One region of the Macrococcus psychrotolerans genome, then DNA from elsewhere that is predicted to be linked to it. Evidence: riboswitches for the same ligand, from Rfam matches in the RefSeq annotation. Region 1 holds a riboswitch; each other region holds the start of a gene.
What was found. A riboswitch is a leader RNA that binds a small molecule or an ion and turns the genes downstream of it on or off. The one in region 1 is predicted to bind thiamine pyrophosphate.
Positions count from the first base shown of each region.

Region 2: another riboswitch for thiamine pyrophosphate. It lies ahead of QA539_RS00715 (thiamine phosphate synthase); the one in region 1 lies ahead of tenA (thiaminase II).
Region 3: another riboswitch for thiamine pyrophosphate. It lies ahead of QA539_RS04885 (ABC transporter substrate-binding protein); the one in region 1 lies ahead of tenA (thiaminase II).
Region 4: another riboswitch for thiamine pyrophosphate. It lies ahead of tenA (thiaminase II); the one in region 1 lies ahead of tenA (thiaminase II).

Region 1 is NZ_CP124591.1:1,801,704-1,805,901, reverse strand. It holds gene QA539_RS09435 (LysM peptidoglycan-binding domain-containing protein) at 108-986, shown strand; gene QA539_RS09430 (LysM peptidoglycan-binding domain-containing protein) at 1,106-1,921, shown strand; TPP riboswitch at 2,005-2,100, shown strand; gene tenA (thiaminase II) at 2,162-2,830, shown strand; gene thiD (bifunctional hydroxymethylpyrimidine kinase/phosphomethylpyrimidine kinase) at 2,830-3,618, shown strand; gene thiM (hydroxyethylthiazole kinase) at 3,618-4,198, shown strand, end outside.
Region 2 is NZ_CP124591.1:143,297-147,494, forward strand. It holds gene QA539_RS00700 (thiazole synthase) at 1-494, opposite strand, end outside; gene thiS (sulfur carrier protein ThiS) at 496-693, opposite strand; gene QA539_RS00710 (NAD(P)/FAD-dependent oxidoreductase) at 674-1,780, opposite strand; gene QA539_RS00715 (thiamine phosphate synthase) at 1,753-2,334, opposite strand; TPP riboswitch at 2,417-2,515, opposite strand; gene QA539_RS00720 (hypothetical protein) at 2,605-3,063, shown strand; gene QA539_RS00725 (GNAT family N-acetyltransferase) at 3,243-3,728, shown strand; gene QA539_RS00730 (hypothetical protein) at 3,725-4,135, shown strand.
Region 3 is NZ_CP124591.1:972,886-977,083, reverse strand. It holds gene QA539_RS04900 (ABC transporter ATP-binding protein) at 1-644, opposite strand, end outside; gene QA539_RS04895 (ABC transporter permease) at 641-1,375, opposite strand; gene QA539_RS04890 (thiamine-binding protein) at 1,375-1,662, opposite strand; gene QA539_RS04885 (ABC transporter substrate-binding protein) at 1,662-2,663, opposite strand; TPP riboswitch at 2,698-2,796, opposite strand; gene QA539_RS04880 (2-oxoacid:ferredoxin oxidoreductase subunit beta) at 2,865-3,728, opposite strand; gene QA539_RS04875 (2-oxoacid:acceptor oxidoreductase subunit alpha) at 3,729-4,198, opposite strand, start outside.
Region 4 is NZ_CP124591.1:858,706-862,903, reverse strand. It holds gene QA539_RS04375 (PTS sugar transporter subunit IIC) at 1-871, opposite strand, end outside; gene tenA (thiaminase II) at 1,050-1,727, opposite strand; TPP riboswitch at 1,764-1,859, opposite strand; gene QA539_RS04365 (DUF1648 domain-containing protein) at 1,910-3,007, opposite strand; gene QA539_RS04360 (GntR family transcriptional regulator) at 3,009-3,380, opposite strand; gene QA539_RS04355 (glycogen/starch/alpha-glucan phosphorylase) at 3,513-4,198, opposite strand, start outside.

The DNA.
Region 1 (4,198 bases):
TCCTGTAACCAAAGAAATATCAATACGTGTTAAATTTATATCATTCAATAAAAGACAAATATAATTATTAATATAAATTAAGAAAATTATCGGAGGCAACACTCACAATGAAAAAAATTACTGCACTTACAGGAATGGCAATTTTAGCTACAGGAATTTCAGCACAGGCAGATGCAAAAGAACATACAGTAACTTATGGGGAGTCACTTTGGTCAATCGCAGATAAATATGACACTACAGTTGAAAGAATTAAAAAAATTAACAAAATAGAATCAGATATCATCTTACCGAATCAAAAATTAGAAGTATTAGTTAAAGGTAAATATGAAGTCCAAAAAGGAGACACTTTAGAGAAGATCGCTAAAAAGTTTGATACTAAAGTTGCAGATTTAAAGAGATGGAACAATATTGAAACAAATAAAAATCTTAAAGTAGGTAAACTGATTGTTGTTGATAAAGAGGAAAAAAGACAAATCGTTACGCAAACAGCTGCTCAGCAAGCACCAGTAACTGTACAACAACCAGTGGCGTATCAAGCACCGGTAGTCAAAGCCCCAGAGCAAACAGCTAAACCGGCAGCACAACAACCAGTAGAGCAACCAGTCCAACAAGTAGCACAAGAGCAAGTAGCGCAACCAGTGGCACAAAAGCCAGTGCAACAAGCACCGGTCCAACAAGTAGCACAAAAGCCAGTAGAGCAAGCACCGGTCCAACAAGCAGCACAAAAGCCAGTCCAGCAAGCAGCTCCTGCTGGAAACTCATCAATGGATGCACATTTACGCGTTATCGCACAACGTGAATCAGGTGGCAACCCTAATGCTGTTAATGCATCTGGATATTACGGATTATTCCAATTTTCACCATCAACATGGGCATCTGTAGGTGGAACAGGAAATCCTGCAAATGCTTCAGTTGAAGAACAATGGAAACGTGCAAGAATATTATATCAAACTGCTGGAGCTTCTCAGTGGTCAACGGCGTATTAATTAGTCAGAAATTTAACATAACACTTAATCTTTTATATTGTTGCAACCTATGAAATATGAAATTTTAATGTAGTTAACGTATTAAAAATTGTAGATAATCTTTAGGAGGACTTTTCCAGATGAAAAAACTTTTAGCGGTAACGACAGTATTTGCAGTAGGTGGAACATTTGCAGCGACTCAAGCGGATGCAGCACAATATAGAGTAAAAAGTGGGGATTCTTTATGGAAAATCTCTCAAATCTATGGGACGTCAGTTCAAGCATTAAAGCATGAGAATGGATTGAGATCTAACTTAATTCATGTGAATCAAGTATTAAATATTAATGAGAATACAACAAAACGAAATACTTATAAATCAACATATAAATCTGCATACACAGCACCTGTAACTACAGGTTCATATTACCGCATCGTTCCTGGAGATACTTTGGGCAAGGTTGCATCACGTTACGGTGTATCTGTTGCGCAGCTTAAAGCATGGAATGGTTTGCATTCAGATTTAATTATTGCTGGACGTACATTGAAGGTTAATGGACCGGCTGTAGCAGCTGCACCCGTTACAAGAACAGCATATCAAGCACCAGTTAAACGTGCTGTTGCTAAGTCAGCATACCAAGCACCAGTAAGACAGACTGTTTATAAGGCATCGACGACAAAGCGTGTGACTACGACAAGGACACAAGCACCGGCTGTTCGTGTGAACAACGGATTAAACTGGGCAGCATTAGCAAGATGTGAATCTGGTGGCAATCCATCAATTAATACAGGAAATGGCTACTATGGAATGTATCAGTTCAATTTACAGACATGGCGTGGTGTCGGTGGAAGTGGTTATCCACACCAAGCTTCTGCAGCAGAGCAAACGAAACGTGCTCAAATTTTATACAATATGCGCGGTGCGCAGCCATGGCCAGTATGTGGGGCACGTTTATAGTAACGATATTAGAACTCTAAGGTGTATTCACTTTAAAGTTCTTTTTTTGCATTAATCCATTAACTTCGTTACACTAATATTAATATACACACTAGGGGTGCCTTGCGCTGAGACGGCTTTTGCCGAACCCTTTACCTGATCCGGATAATGCCGGCGTAGGAAAGTCGTGCTAAGTACCCGTTATGTGTATTTAACCTATTTCCTATCAGGAGATAGGTTTTTATTTTTAGGAGGGATAACGTGTTTACGAGACAGTTGAAAAAAGAAGTAGAACCGATTATTGAATCGATTTATAATGATCCTTTTATTCAAGGTATTATTCATGGGGATCTAAAGAAAGAAGCAGTAAAACATTACTTAAAGGCAGATAGTTTATATTTAAACGAGTTTGCAAAGATATATAGCCTACTTATTCCGAAACTTAATGATAGAGAAGGAATTCAGTTCTTACTCGGCCAAATCGATTTTGTTATGAATGGTGAAGTGGATGCGCACTATACATTAGCAGACTATGCAGGTGTTGATTATAAGACAGTGATTGAAGAAGGAGAATGGTATCCATCAAGTGATCATTATATTAAGCATATGTATTACAATGCCTACCGCTATAGTGATGCGAGCTTTACGATATGTGCGATGGCACCTTGTCCATATGTCTATCAGCAGCTGGCACTAAAGATTGCTGAACGTAATGACCTGGAAGGTAATCCGCTAAAACCTTGGGTCGACTTTTATTGTACAAATATGGATGAGCTTATCGGTCATTTAGATCGCTGGGTAGATGAGTTCAGTGAAACAGCTTCTGATGAAGAACTAAATATATTAAGAAAGAACTTTGTTGAAAGCTGTATTCATGAGAAGCGCTTCTTTAATATGTCCTATAACATTGAAACATGGGAGGGCTATTGATGAAAACAGCATTATCGATTGCCGGAACCGATCCTACAGGAGGTGCTGGGACGACAGTAGACTTGAAAGTCTTTCAGTCACGCGGCGTATACGGGATGAGTGTAGTAACAAGTCTTGTTGCACAGAATACATTAGGCGTGCAGGATGTCTTTAACCAGCCTGTGGACATTATACAGAAACAACTTGAAAGTGTATATTCAGACATTGTTCCGGATGCAGTAAAGACAGGGATGTTAGCAACAAGTGCAGTGATGGACGTGGTGAGGCCGTATATAGAACGTTATAACATCCCGTATGTCATCGATCCTGTGATGGTGGCTAAAAGTGGAGATTTGTTGCTTGATGAAAATGGTCAAAATGCTGTGCGTACAAAATTACTGGATATTGCGACAGTGGTGACACCAAATATACCTGAACTAGAGAAAATTGTTGAAATGAAGGTGGAATCAGAAGAAGATATCTCACGTGCAGGAAAAATATTTATCGATGAAATTGGTTCTCGAAGCGTACTTATCAAAGGTGGACACTTAAAGGGAGATGCGACAGACTATCTCTTCACAAAGACGGGATTAATTACTTTGCCTGGAGAACGTTATAATACGAAGCACACACATGGCACGGGCTGTACTTATTCAGCTGTCATCACAGCAGAACTTGCCAAAGGGAAGAGTATAGAAGATGCTGTGCGATTAGCGAAGCGCTATATGGATATGGCCATTAAGTACACTCCTGGAATTGGTCATGGCCAGGGCCCAGTAAATCACTTTAAGTTTCAGGAGGTTGAATAATGACAAAACTCACTCAACTTCGTAAAGACAACCCGTTGATCATCTGTATTACGAATGATGTCGTCAAAAACTTTACAGCGAACGGTCTGCTCGCACTTGGTGCAAGCCCTGCGATGGCGACAGAACGTCAAGAAATGGATGAGTTTTTAGCGTATGCTGGTGCGTTACTGATCAATATAGGGTCAATTGAAGAAGGGGATAAGGAAAACATGTTACAAGCGGCTGCATTTGCAAATAAACATCATGTACCTATCGTACTTGATCCTGTCGCTTGTGGTGCATCTAAGTTTCGTAAAGACTTCTGCTTAAAATTGCTGAACGAGCATCATATTAGTGTCATTCGTGGGAATGCGTCAGAGCTTGCAGCATTAACAGAAGATGCCGCAATGAAAGGGACAGATGCAGATCAATCGCTATCGACTGAAAGCGTTGCGCGAAGAGCATATGATAAGTTCAATACTGCGATTATCGTAACCGGTGCGGTTGATGCAATCTGTCAGGATGGACAAATCGCTTTAGTGGAAAATGGGACACCGCTCCTGACGAAAGTCACAGGAGGAGGATGTTTATTAGGAGCAGT
Region 2 (4,198 bases), 380 kb from region 1:
GCATCATTAACACCTAGACCTGTCCCGATAGGTGAGCCGAGTGGCATTATTGCATGTGCACCAAGCGTTTCAAGTTTCTTCGCAAGTACAACATCACATTGAATGTAAGGACAGACAATAAATCCTCTCTCTAGCAGAATTTCACACGCTTTATACGTCTCAATCGCATCGGGTAATAATGTTTTACCGTCCCCAATAATTTCAACTTTGATCATATCGCACATCCCTGCAGCTCGGGCGATCTCAGCAATTTTTACAGCCTCTTCTGCAGTCTTAGCGCCGGCTGTATTAGGGAATGTAATATATTTATCTAAATCAACAGATTCTAATGGATTCGGTAAGTCTTTATCATAGAGGTTCATGCGTCGCACAGCGAACGTTAATGCATTCGTTTCGCTTGCATCTACCGCTTCACGCTGTATATCACCATTTTCAAATTTTCCTGTACCAAGGATGAGTCTCGATTCAAGTTCTATTGGTCCAATCTTTAGCATATTAACCGCCTCCTACAAATTCTAATAATTCTAATCGTTGTTCTGGTCTAATTTCAGTCTCATCCCACTTGTCTTTTTGTACGGGCATATCATCGATTACGATAACCGCACGCTTTAAATCGATATTCAAAGTTTCTAAAAATGGAACAAGCATCGTTTCTTGTGTTTCGTACAATTCATCATTTAAGTATAGTTTCATGTATATCCTCCAGTTTAAAATGATCTTTATATTTCATTGCAAGCGGATGCTGTTTATCGAACATAAGTTTATGCATCAGTGCTCCGGTAATCTTCGATAAGAGGATGCCATTACGATAATGACCGGTTGCGACAAATAGATTATCACGGACCTCATCGATTACTGGTCGCTGCAGTGGGTTATCGGGACGAAAGCCGCATCTGCTATCGACAATTTCACCATTCATGAGTTCTGGTAATAGGTCCAGCGTCATTTCTTTTAGCCAGTCGATACCTTCTTCACTTACTGTATTGTCACCATTCATCGATGTCGTTGCACCTATCACATATAAATCATCTGACTTCGGTACGATATAATGCCCATTTGTCTGGAACAATGTCTCTTTCATATCTAATGTATGGTGATGTATCGTCATCACTTCACCTTTTACACCGTGCATTTCAAGATGGATACCAAGAGATTTAAGGATGTCACCTGAATACATACCTGCTGCAACGACGATTTGCTGTGCTTCATATGTTTGCGAGCTGGTACGCACATTAAATCCATCATTTGCTTTCACGTCTATTACGCGATCGTGAATAAACGTAACATCTTCATTTAATGTCATGAGTGCCTGATGGTATTTAACAGCATTGACTTGTCCATCTGTCGGAATCCACATCGCAAGGTCATGATTGCGGATATAACCATGTGCAAACTCATCCAAACGATTTTTAACTAACTCTGTTGTCTTAAACTGTGCATTAAGAAAATCATACTGTTGAAGTAAAGATTCATGCTCGCCATGTGAAGCAATCTTTAATAAACCATGCTGCTGATAATCGATTACATAACCTAAATGTGCCAATTCATCAGCAAAATCTTTCATCATATGTTGCCCTTCCATAGAAAACTGGAAGAGAGGGGAATCAGAATAAAATTCATTTTGTGCACCAAGCATACCGCCAGCAGCATGCGTCGCTCTGCATCTACTAAAATCATCAATAATGGCAATCGAAATACCTTCTTGTTTTAAGTGATAGCATATACTCTGGCCAATAATGCCGCCACCGATAATTAAGACATCGAATTTCGTAACAACCACTCCTTTCGAACGTGCTCAAGATGTGCCTTATGCTGAAACAAACGAATACCACTGAATCCACTAAATCGAGTATCAAGCTGATGTATCGTATGTTCATCGATACCACCGATTGCAACAATCGGGATATCATATGAAAGTACTGTGCCAATTACAGACGCACTTTGAGGTGTGAGACCTGGCTTTGAAGGCGTAGGGAAGACGTGACCGAATATACAGTAATCAAGCACGCCATCAATCAGGCGCACGCTGTCCTCACTGTGCACACTCATACCGACACGAAATTCAGGATGTTGTTGCTTGAATGCTATCGCATCACCAGCACGCTCCTTAAAATGGATGCGTGTCAGACCATGCTTTATCATCAAATGAGGTGTATTATGCACAATAATCTTAGAAGGATCTATGTGCCGTTTCAACTGCATAATAAATACATCCAGCGCATCATCACACGCATCTAGACGTAGAATCACACCATCAATCAAAGCTTCTACATCCACAATCGACTGTATAACAGCATCACTCGGTTCCACGAATGGTGTAATCATATAAAACATAAGCAACCTCCAAAAAAAGACCACCCGCAAACAAACTACGGGTGGTCAAAATATATAAAAAATATATAAATATTTATAATTATATAAATGATAACTGCTTCCCTACGTTGGAATTATCCAAATCAGGTTATGAGAGTCAGACAAAGTCTTCTCAGCTCTAAGAGCACCCCTAGCCATATTCGATTATGTAATTAAGAATAGCACTCAATGGCTGATAATTCAAACTTCTAAATTTAAATGATAAAATAGAAAAAGAAAGGGGATGTAAAAATGAATGAAATAAATGAAAAACAATTAGCAGCATTGCTAGATGAACACGCTGAACTGCGTGAAAATATGAGTAACGGTGAACGAGATGATATAGATGAAGCACAATTAAAACAAGTAACGATGGGTAGATTACAAGAAGAACGCATGACATCTGAAGAAATATTAAGAGAAATCGATGAACAGGAATCACTAGATATAGAGAACGAAATCGCACATAAAGAAGTGCATATCTTCAAATATGTAATGTATACGATTGAAATCTATAAAGACGTCGAACTTACACTAGACAGACTTAGAAATTTAATGGCACATGAATATGCAGAGATGACAGAAGAAAGTCTGATTCATTATCTTAAAGACTATGAATCAGCAGGATATATCCGACTGAACGAAACAAAAACAGGTGTTACAGTATCTAAAACATTTCTCGGGGAATGTGCTTTAGCGTTAGTGAAATAAAGAAGCGGCTTGATTAGTGGCTTTTATTTGCTTACAAAAATATAAATATTAATAATTTATAATATCAAATACTTAGAAGAAAGATTAAGACATGCCTGTCATTCCAACAACTCAATATGTATAGATTAACCATAAAATAAACTTTTATAAATAATTATAAAGATATAAGGAAGGATAGCATGAATTCTAAAATAAGAAGTATGACTGAAGATGATATTCCAAAGATACAACACATTGCAAAACTCAGCTGGCATGATACATATGAAGGAATAATACCGCTTCATATACAAGATAATTTTTTAGAGATGGCCTACAGTTCATCTATGTTAGAAAAAAGGTTAGCGTTGACGAAAATGTATGTAGCAGAATTCGAAGATCAAGTTGTAGGCTTTGCAAATTTCAGCAAACCAGATGAGAATGGTATAGCTGAACTGGCTGCTATTTACTTACTCCCGGACTACCAAAATTTAAGGATAGGTAGCACGCTTATAAAGCATGGAATTTCACAGATGGAAGGAATAAAGTTTATAGACGTTGTAGTAGAGAAAGAAAATAAGGTTGGCTATAATTTTTATAAAAAATTTGGTTTTTTAGTACAGGACGAATTTGAAGATGATTTTGACAGTCACATATTGAAGTCGGTAAAAATGAGGTTAACATTATGAATACATTCCATATAGCTCTTAAACGTTTACCTGAAGAAGTGCAGGAGATGATTATGGACAAAAAGTTAAATGATGTACTTATGTATTTTATGGAACATGAAGTACAAGATTATTATTTGATGAAATACTTATCAAATATTGCACATCTTAAAGATGAAGTAGAATATCATGAAATGGTCGCAAGTATTTACCATTTTCATTTCAACTATGAAGTTGATGCATATGATGCAGCTTATTATCATTACTGGCGTTCGTTAGAGCTTACATCTTTTAACGATATAGAATTATTAGAAGAGTTTCTTCAAATTCTGGATGAACCTGATTTTGATATTATAGAAGAGGAAAATATTGAATATGTAAAAAATCAGATAAGACTATTAGAAAAGGAGTCTATTATCAGAATTTGATGATACGATAAAACCCCCAACATATAAATGTTGGGGTTTTATCATAGTCTTTATAGAGTACGA
Region 3 (4,198 bases), 830 kb from region 1:
ACATCTATCGATCTGACTATCGTAGCAGGTTTCTGATTTAAAACGAGTATACGGTTACTCATCTTAATTGCTTCATCAATACTATGTGTAATCATCAGCACCGTTTTATCACTCTCCAATAATAAAGACCTCAACCAGATCTGCATATCATTACGTGTTATTTCATCCAATGCTGAAAATGGTTCATCCAGTAACAGTAATTGATGTTCTGTATTTAATGCACGTAGGAATGAAACACGCTGCTTCATTCCCCCAGAAAGCTCATTGGGGTATCTATCTTTAATGGAAGTGAAGCCTGCTCTTTCTAACAATTGTTCTGATTTATTCACGCTATCATTCGCACTGATCTCTGTTGCGAGGTTAATGTTTTGTATCACTGTACGCCATGGCATCAGTGAGTGTGTCTGAGGCATAAAGGACACATGTCCTGTTTTCCCATTGATACGTTCCCCTTGCAATAAGCACTCGCCACTTGAAGGGATGAGTAATCCGCCGATAATATTTAATATCGTACTCTTACCGCTGCCACTCGGGCCGATCAATGCAACAATCTCACCTTTATTCAGTTCTAGGTTAATATTATTAATTACAATATCTTTATCGTAACGATGCATAATATCGTTAAGTTGAATAATAGGAATCATCGTTGCCACCTCAATACAATACGCTGAATAATATATATAACAAGATAAATGACCATAGCAAAGATAATGATCCAGACAATTGCTACAAACACCTGATCTACTTGAAATGCACGCTGAGCTATAAGCATAAATTTACCTAAACCTTTATCACTGCCAAGCCATTCAGAAATGATTGCACCCATTACTGAGTATGTGCCAGCAATCTTTAATCCATTAAAGAAATAAGGCATACTATTTGGCCATTCAAGCTTTTTGAAACGTTCAAGACGCGTTGCCCCCATCATCTTCATATATTTCTCTAATTCTTTATCTGTCTCATTAAATCCTTCAAGTAAGCTCACAGTTATCGGAAAGAAACACACAAGTGTTATCACGATAAGTTTCGGCAATATTCCAAATCCGAACCAAATGACTAGTAGTGGTGCAATGACGATAACGGGTACATTCTGACTCATTATGAGCAATGGATAGACATACTCATGCAGCCCAGGGATTAAACGTAATAGTACGGCTACAGTAATACCGCATAATACCGAGCAAATAATGCCTAATATAACGAGTAATATAGTCGGATATAAATGCACATGATATGTGTTAAAGTCATTAAAGAAGCTGATAAATATTACGCTTGGCGCAGGTAACGTATATGCATCAACTTGTAGTAACCGAACGAGCAGTTCCCAAAAATAAAGTAGTACTATAAAAAATAGAAAAAACTTAACATATTTCATCATCTATACTTCTGTACAAGCACATCCATCGATACTTCTTCGGCATGATAAAACTTTACTTGTGAAATAATAGATGGACACCCCATTTCACGCATCTCTTTATTCATTAATTCGATTAACTTAAGCAACTCATTCATGTTCCCCTCAATTGATGTTTCAAGCGGATTCACGATGTACTTTAAGTTTGATGCTTCAATCACTTCAATTGCGCGATCAACATATGGAATTACATCTTCACCATTTGGCGTCTTCGGAATAATTTGTATGCTCATTATTGTATCTGCCATTATTTACCCTCCACATATTCATTTGTAAATGCATCTTTAGCAATGAAGTCTTTAGTAATCACTTTGTTATCTTTCATAAACTGTCCAAAATTCTTCCAGATACGTTCTTCCTGATAGCCCCAGTATTTCGCATCATCCTGATATTTAGGTGACAAATATTTTTGTGATGCATATACGAGCTTTTCTTGTTTTTTAAGTTCTGGAACAGACTTCATCAAAATATCTGCACTCTCTTTGTCATGTTTAATTGAATACTCATAACCTTCTTTAAGTGCGGTCATAAATTTCTTAGCTGTCTCACCATTTGATTTTAAATACTTTTCATTTGCAATAACGACAGGTGTGTAATAATCCAGATTTTTATCGTAATCAATTAAATACTGCATATTTACATCGATATTACGTGTTTCTGCTTCGATTCCAGTCCATCCATAATAAACCCATGCGAAATCGATATTCTTCTTAGATGCAGTAAAGAAATCAGTATTTCCCATATTGATAATTTTAGTGTCTTTCACTGATGCTCCGTCTTTTTTCATAACTGCATCAATCATTGGCTGTTCAATCGGTGCACCCCATCCACCGTATGTTTTCCCTGCATAATCTTTCGGTGATTTAATATTCTTATCTTTCAAGCTCATAAATCCACTCGTATTATGCTGGATAATTGCTCCAATCGATTTCACTGGAATGCCTTCAGAACGTGATTGCGTCACTGTTTCCTGTGCACTAATTCCGAACTGAACATCTTTTTTGTTTGCTGCGATAAGCTGATCGGCATTCACTTCACCAGGTGTCTTAATTTCAACATCTAAACCCTGTTTGTCAAAGTAACCTTTCTCTTGTGCTACATATAGTCCTGTATGATTTGTATTCGGCGTCCAGTCCAGCATAATCGTCACTTTTTCTTTCTTATCTTCCTTACCTTTATCGGCTGACTGATCTCCACAGCCTGCTAGTAAAATGACACAACTCGCACTTAACAATAACTTTTTATTCATATTAGCCTCCAAAAAAACACAACCTGATTGCAGGTTGTGTCAGTTGACACTTCCCTACGCTGGTATAATCCAGATCAGGTATATAAGGGTTTAGGACGAATCCAATCTCAGAATAACTCCCCTAGTGTTTAAAAATTTATATTATTTTGTACTGTTTTAGTATAACAGCTTTATTATAAATAAGGTACAGATACTTAGTTTTTATTTGAACTGAGCCATTAAAGCATCAAATTCCTCTTGTTTAATATTTAGATCTGCTTTTGTTAAGTTCTCACTGTAGCCATCAATTTGTGATTCGTACGTCGGTGCATCGGTATCCTGATACACGATACCTGTAACAAGCCCATCTTGTTCGTGTACTGTATTGATCGCCAGCTGTTTATTGGTATGATCATAATCTTCAATATCAGCAAGTTTCGTCAAATTTTCTTTAAACCAGTCATACGTATTTACTTTGTTGTATGTGACACACGGAGAAAATACATTGACGAATGAGAATCCTTTATGATTAACTGCCGCTTCAATAATTGATGTTAAATCTTTTATATCACTAGAAAAGCTTTGTGCGACAAAAGTTGCGCCACTTGCAAGTGCAAGTTCAAGCGGAGAAACATGCTTCTCAATCGAGCCTTTTGGCGTTGTCTTAGTGACAAATCCATGTGCTGAACTTGGTGATGTCTGTCCTTTAGTCAGTCCATAAATTTGATTATCCATTACAATATACGTGATATCAATATTTCTACGTAGCGCATGAATCGTATGCCCCATACCAATCGCAAAACCATCACCATCTCCACCGGAAGCGATAACTGTAAGCTCCTGGTTTGCCATCTTCACACCTTGTGCCATCGGTAATGCTCGACCATGGATCGAATGCACACCATATGAATTTACGTATCCAGACAGACGTCCAGAACAGCCGATACCTGTTATTAACGCGAGCTGTTCTGGTTCTAAGCCGATGTTCGCACATGCTTTTTGTATCGCCGCTTGTACTGAGAAGTCCCCACAGCCAGGACACCAGTTCGGTTTCACATTATTTCTGAAATCTTTAAATGTTGCCATCTATATTAACTCCTTTAATATTGCGTTGATTTTCTCTTCAATTTCGTGAGGTAAGTAAGGTGTACCATCATACTTACTCATCTGAATCATCTTACCTTGATGATTCGTATTCATCTTGATAATCTGTCCAAGTTGTCCGTTAAAGTTATGTTCAACAACAATCACTTTCTTCACTTTATCTATCGCTTGCTGAACCTCTTCTGTCGGAAACGGATGAAGTTGTTTCATATGCAGATGGTTTACCTTTCCTTCTACACGATGGATTGCTTCATCAATCGCTCCATACGTTGAAATATAACCAATCACTAACACATCTGCATCTTCATGATACGTATTGTATACAACAGGTTCAGTAATCTTCAGCTGTTCTAATTTACGCATACGTTTTTCCATCTGCTTTGCACGGTTTACGGGAGATTCGCTCGGCTTTCCTTCTTCGTTATGTTCAACACCTGTAACATGATGGATAC
Region 4 (4,198 bases), 940 kb from region 1:
AAAATCCAGCTAGAGGACTCGCTGTTCCAGGTGCATCATTAATCATTCCAGAATGTGCAATAACCATACCCGCAAGTGCACCACCGATAAAGTTACAAGAATAGATCGGTACAGGATTTAAGGATATAATATCTGCCTGTGATAACGGTTCGATGCCAACAGCTAAGATAGAGGCACGATCTCCTAACTTTAATTTATAGAACATCGTTGAATTAATAAACGCTGAACTGAATGATACCATTGCAGCAATCGCCATCGGTAACCCTGTCAGACCAAGTAGTGCTGTTAGAGCCATCGAACTCAGTGGTGCAGTTCCTACAACCGTAATAATACCACCAAGCACAAATCCCATAACCAGCGGACTCGCATCTGTAGATTGCTGTATCACTTCACCAATTTTAATTAGCGTATTATTTACTAATGGTGTAACAAGCATTGCAAGCATACGTGCAAGCGGCGCGATAATAATAATTCCTACAATTAGATCAACACCTTCAGGCACATATTTTTCAGCATATTTCATAACATAACCAACGACATACCCTGCAACGAACCCGGGTAATAAATCAAGGCCCCCACAACTTGCTGCTATAATGAGTGCATAAACGGGAGATACACCAATAGATAAAGCAACTAAACCAGCTGCTGCTACACCACCGAGACTTCCGGCTGTATCTCCTAATTCTTCTAGAAACTTTATTCCGAATATATTTCCACCAACGTATTTCTGAAACGCCTCGACAAGAAATGTTGCAATCGCGGCATTCGCTAATGCCCCCATCGCCTTCATACCAGATGGTGCTTTATACGTAAATAACGTAAACAGCACAAGGACAAGGAGTAAGAAACCTGTTCCAATCAAAATATCCACATCAACAATCCCTTCCTGTTTTTATAATATATATATGTGTTCTTATTATAGTAACAAAAAATAATCGATTGTTGTCGTATACATTTCACACTTTTCGAAATTTTCTTTTTAAATAAATAATAAAGAAGAAGCTAAGCATCCGCTTAGCTTCTGACTTTAACTATTCTAACATTACAACTTACTTCACTGGAATGTCCCAATGTGCTTTAAATTCACACATCTCCCAGAACATATACTCGTAGTAGCTTGTTTTAACAATAATCTCCTCTAAATCTGCAAGTACACGCTCCGGCATACCTTCAGCAAGCTCATCCATCAGTGCAATTGCATCATTCATAAGTTCCGTAAATGCTTCCCCTGAATATGTTTCAATCCAGTCACGATATGGATTATTATCATCTAATGCGCCGTCCTGCTCCGCTAAATGATTCCCGATATAGTTATAACTCCATGCGCACGCAAGCAGACACGCCGTAACATGTTCGGCACCACCACGCTGTGCATGGTTCAGCATATAGCTCGTATACGCTGTATTCACTGATGCCGCTTCAGTTGCTTCTGATTCACTTTCAGAAATGCCAAACTGTTTCGCATAGCTGCGATGTAAATCCATCTCCATAAACAACGTACCATGCAGCAGTTTAGAGAATATGCCCATCACACGCAGGTCAGGTGCCTTCGCACTCCCGATCGCCATTAATTTAGCATAATCAATTAAATAAACATAATCTTGTTTTAACCAGAACTGAAACTTTTCCTTCTCAAGCGAACCATCACCTAGCCCCTTAACGAAAGGATGTTCCAGATAAGAAGCCCAGATCGGTTCGACACGCTTTAATATGCGCTCAGTAAACATGTTATTCCTCCTCAATAAAAAATGCCTATACGCAGGTATAGGCATTAAGCACTTCCCTACGCTGGTATAAACCAAACAGGTTCAAAGGGTCGGATTACTCCTCTCAGCACGAATGCACCCCTAGTGACATTTTTTATTTTTATTTGTAGTATAGTATAATCGTATCATATTAAATATTTATCTCAAGTCATTATAATCATAATCACTATCGGTATTATAGGAAACACAATAATCATAAATGCGATAAACCATGCAGCTGGTCTTGCCATATTGAGTGTCATCCCAAATTCAGATAATTTTGGTACCCACACGTTATCATCTTCTTTATTATAATAAAACAGTCCCCATATGTAATTTTTTTCATTATGATACGGTGCTTTATCATTTAAAGCGGCTGAGGCACGATACTTCTTATCATTGCTAATCTGCTGAATAATACCAAATATCACCACGACAATTGATATAAATATAATACTTTCCATTATATAAGGTGGCATATATTCTTTCCCGAACAGAACAGGTCTTACGAGAATGAAGATAAATAAAATTGTCATAATAAATGATATGACGTGCAGTAACATCTCGTTATTGCGCTTCGTATCTGTCGCATACTTTTTCGAAGCTTCTTTGTTTGCCGGACTCACATTTGACTGGTAAAGTGATAACCCTTTGCTTGAACCCCATAACACAAATATCATAAAGAGTGCTATGCCTGAAGGGAAGAATACAGTTATTATATTTTTATCACTCCAATCATCCGGTACACCATTAAGCCCCCAGTGCGTCGCAATTGTGTCAGGTATTGTATGATAGTTCATTGCAACATATATTACCGCTGCCATGAGCATTACGAATTGTATCATATAGAAGTATGAAGTCGTCGAATTTTCTTCATCCATTAAACTTGTATCTACAGCTTTATACATTTTAATGTCTGCCATCCAGTCTTCTTTTTCTTTTAAAGATCTCATCTGATTAAATGCACTTCTATATATCCAGATCATTGCGATAATCAATAGGAATATAAGTATCGTAAACAGGATAAACTGCAATTCAGATTGTAATATCGTCCTCAACAATAAATGAATAACTGCAAATAATATACTGATAATGAATACATTTCGTTTATACGTTTGCGCAATATTTCTCACCTTACTATCATTACGCTTACTGTCCGGAACATACACACTAAAGAGAATATTTCTTCTGATATATCGTGCATTCAGTAAAAAGAGTAGACCTGTACAAAGTAAGATAATAGTTGTAATAACGGCTTCCATATTATTCACGCTCCTCTAATTTTTTTAATAAGTCTGATATATCGACCTGCTTGCATTTCGCTTCATCGATTATCGGCTTTAATCGTTCCAGCAAATCTTCCTGTTCGGCTTTCGTAGCAGCCTTCAATGCATCCGGATGAATGATCGCACCTGACTTAGGCTGAACGAGTATCAACCCCTTATCTTCCAGGTAATGGTATGCTTTATTCACAGTATGCATGTTAATTTGTAATCCACGAGCTAAACTTCTGCTTGAAGGTAACGCATCATATGGCACTGCATTTTCTGATGCTATATTCGCAATTATCGCATTCGCAAGCTGCAAATATACAGGAGTCGTGCTCCCTTCATTTAATTCAATATATATTGTCAACACCCCTTTTTGTTATACATATTATAGAACAATTTAAAATACAAAATAAAAAGTTTCTGTTATATATTTAGTATAACAGATGATGGCGAAATTTCCATAAAAAAACTGAGACTTTATCGTCTCAGCCCTTAATTAATTCAACTTCCAAATATCAGTCGCATATTGCTGTATCGTTCGGTCACTAGAGAATTGACCCGACTTCATTATATTCGTCAAGCTCATCTGATTCCACTTCCTCTTATCCTGATATGTTGCCATCGCAGTCAAATGAATATCAACATATGAGTTAAAGTCTTTAAGCAGGAAGTACGGATCATTGTTTGTCAGTACATGGTAGTACAGGTCATTAAATGCATAGTTTCTGCCGAACTGTTCATTGATAAGCGCGTCCATCGCATTTTTCACACGTGAATCCGTCTTATAGATGTCCTCTGCTCGGTAGCCACCATTTAACTGATAATTAATGACTTCTTCAGAACTTAAACCAAAGATAAAGATATTCTCTTTACCTACAAGCTCAGCAATTTCAACATTCGCACCGTCCATCGTACCAAGTGTAATCGCACCATTCATCATCATCTTCATATTACCTGTCCCTGATGCTTCCATCGATGCAGTTGAAATCTGTTCTGATATTTCTGCTGCCGGCATAATATCTTCAGCTAATGTCACATTGTAGTTTTCTAGAAATACAACTTTAATTCTATTATCAACATCTGTATCATTATTAACTACATTTGCAACAGCATGAATCAGTTTGATCACTTCTTTAGCAATATGGTATCCCGGTGCTGCTTTGGCACCAAAGATAAATGTTA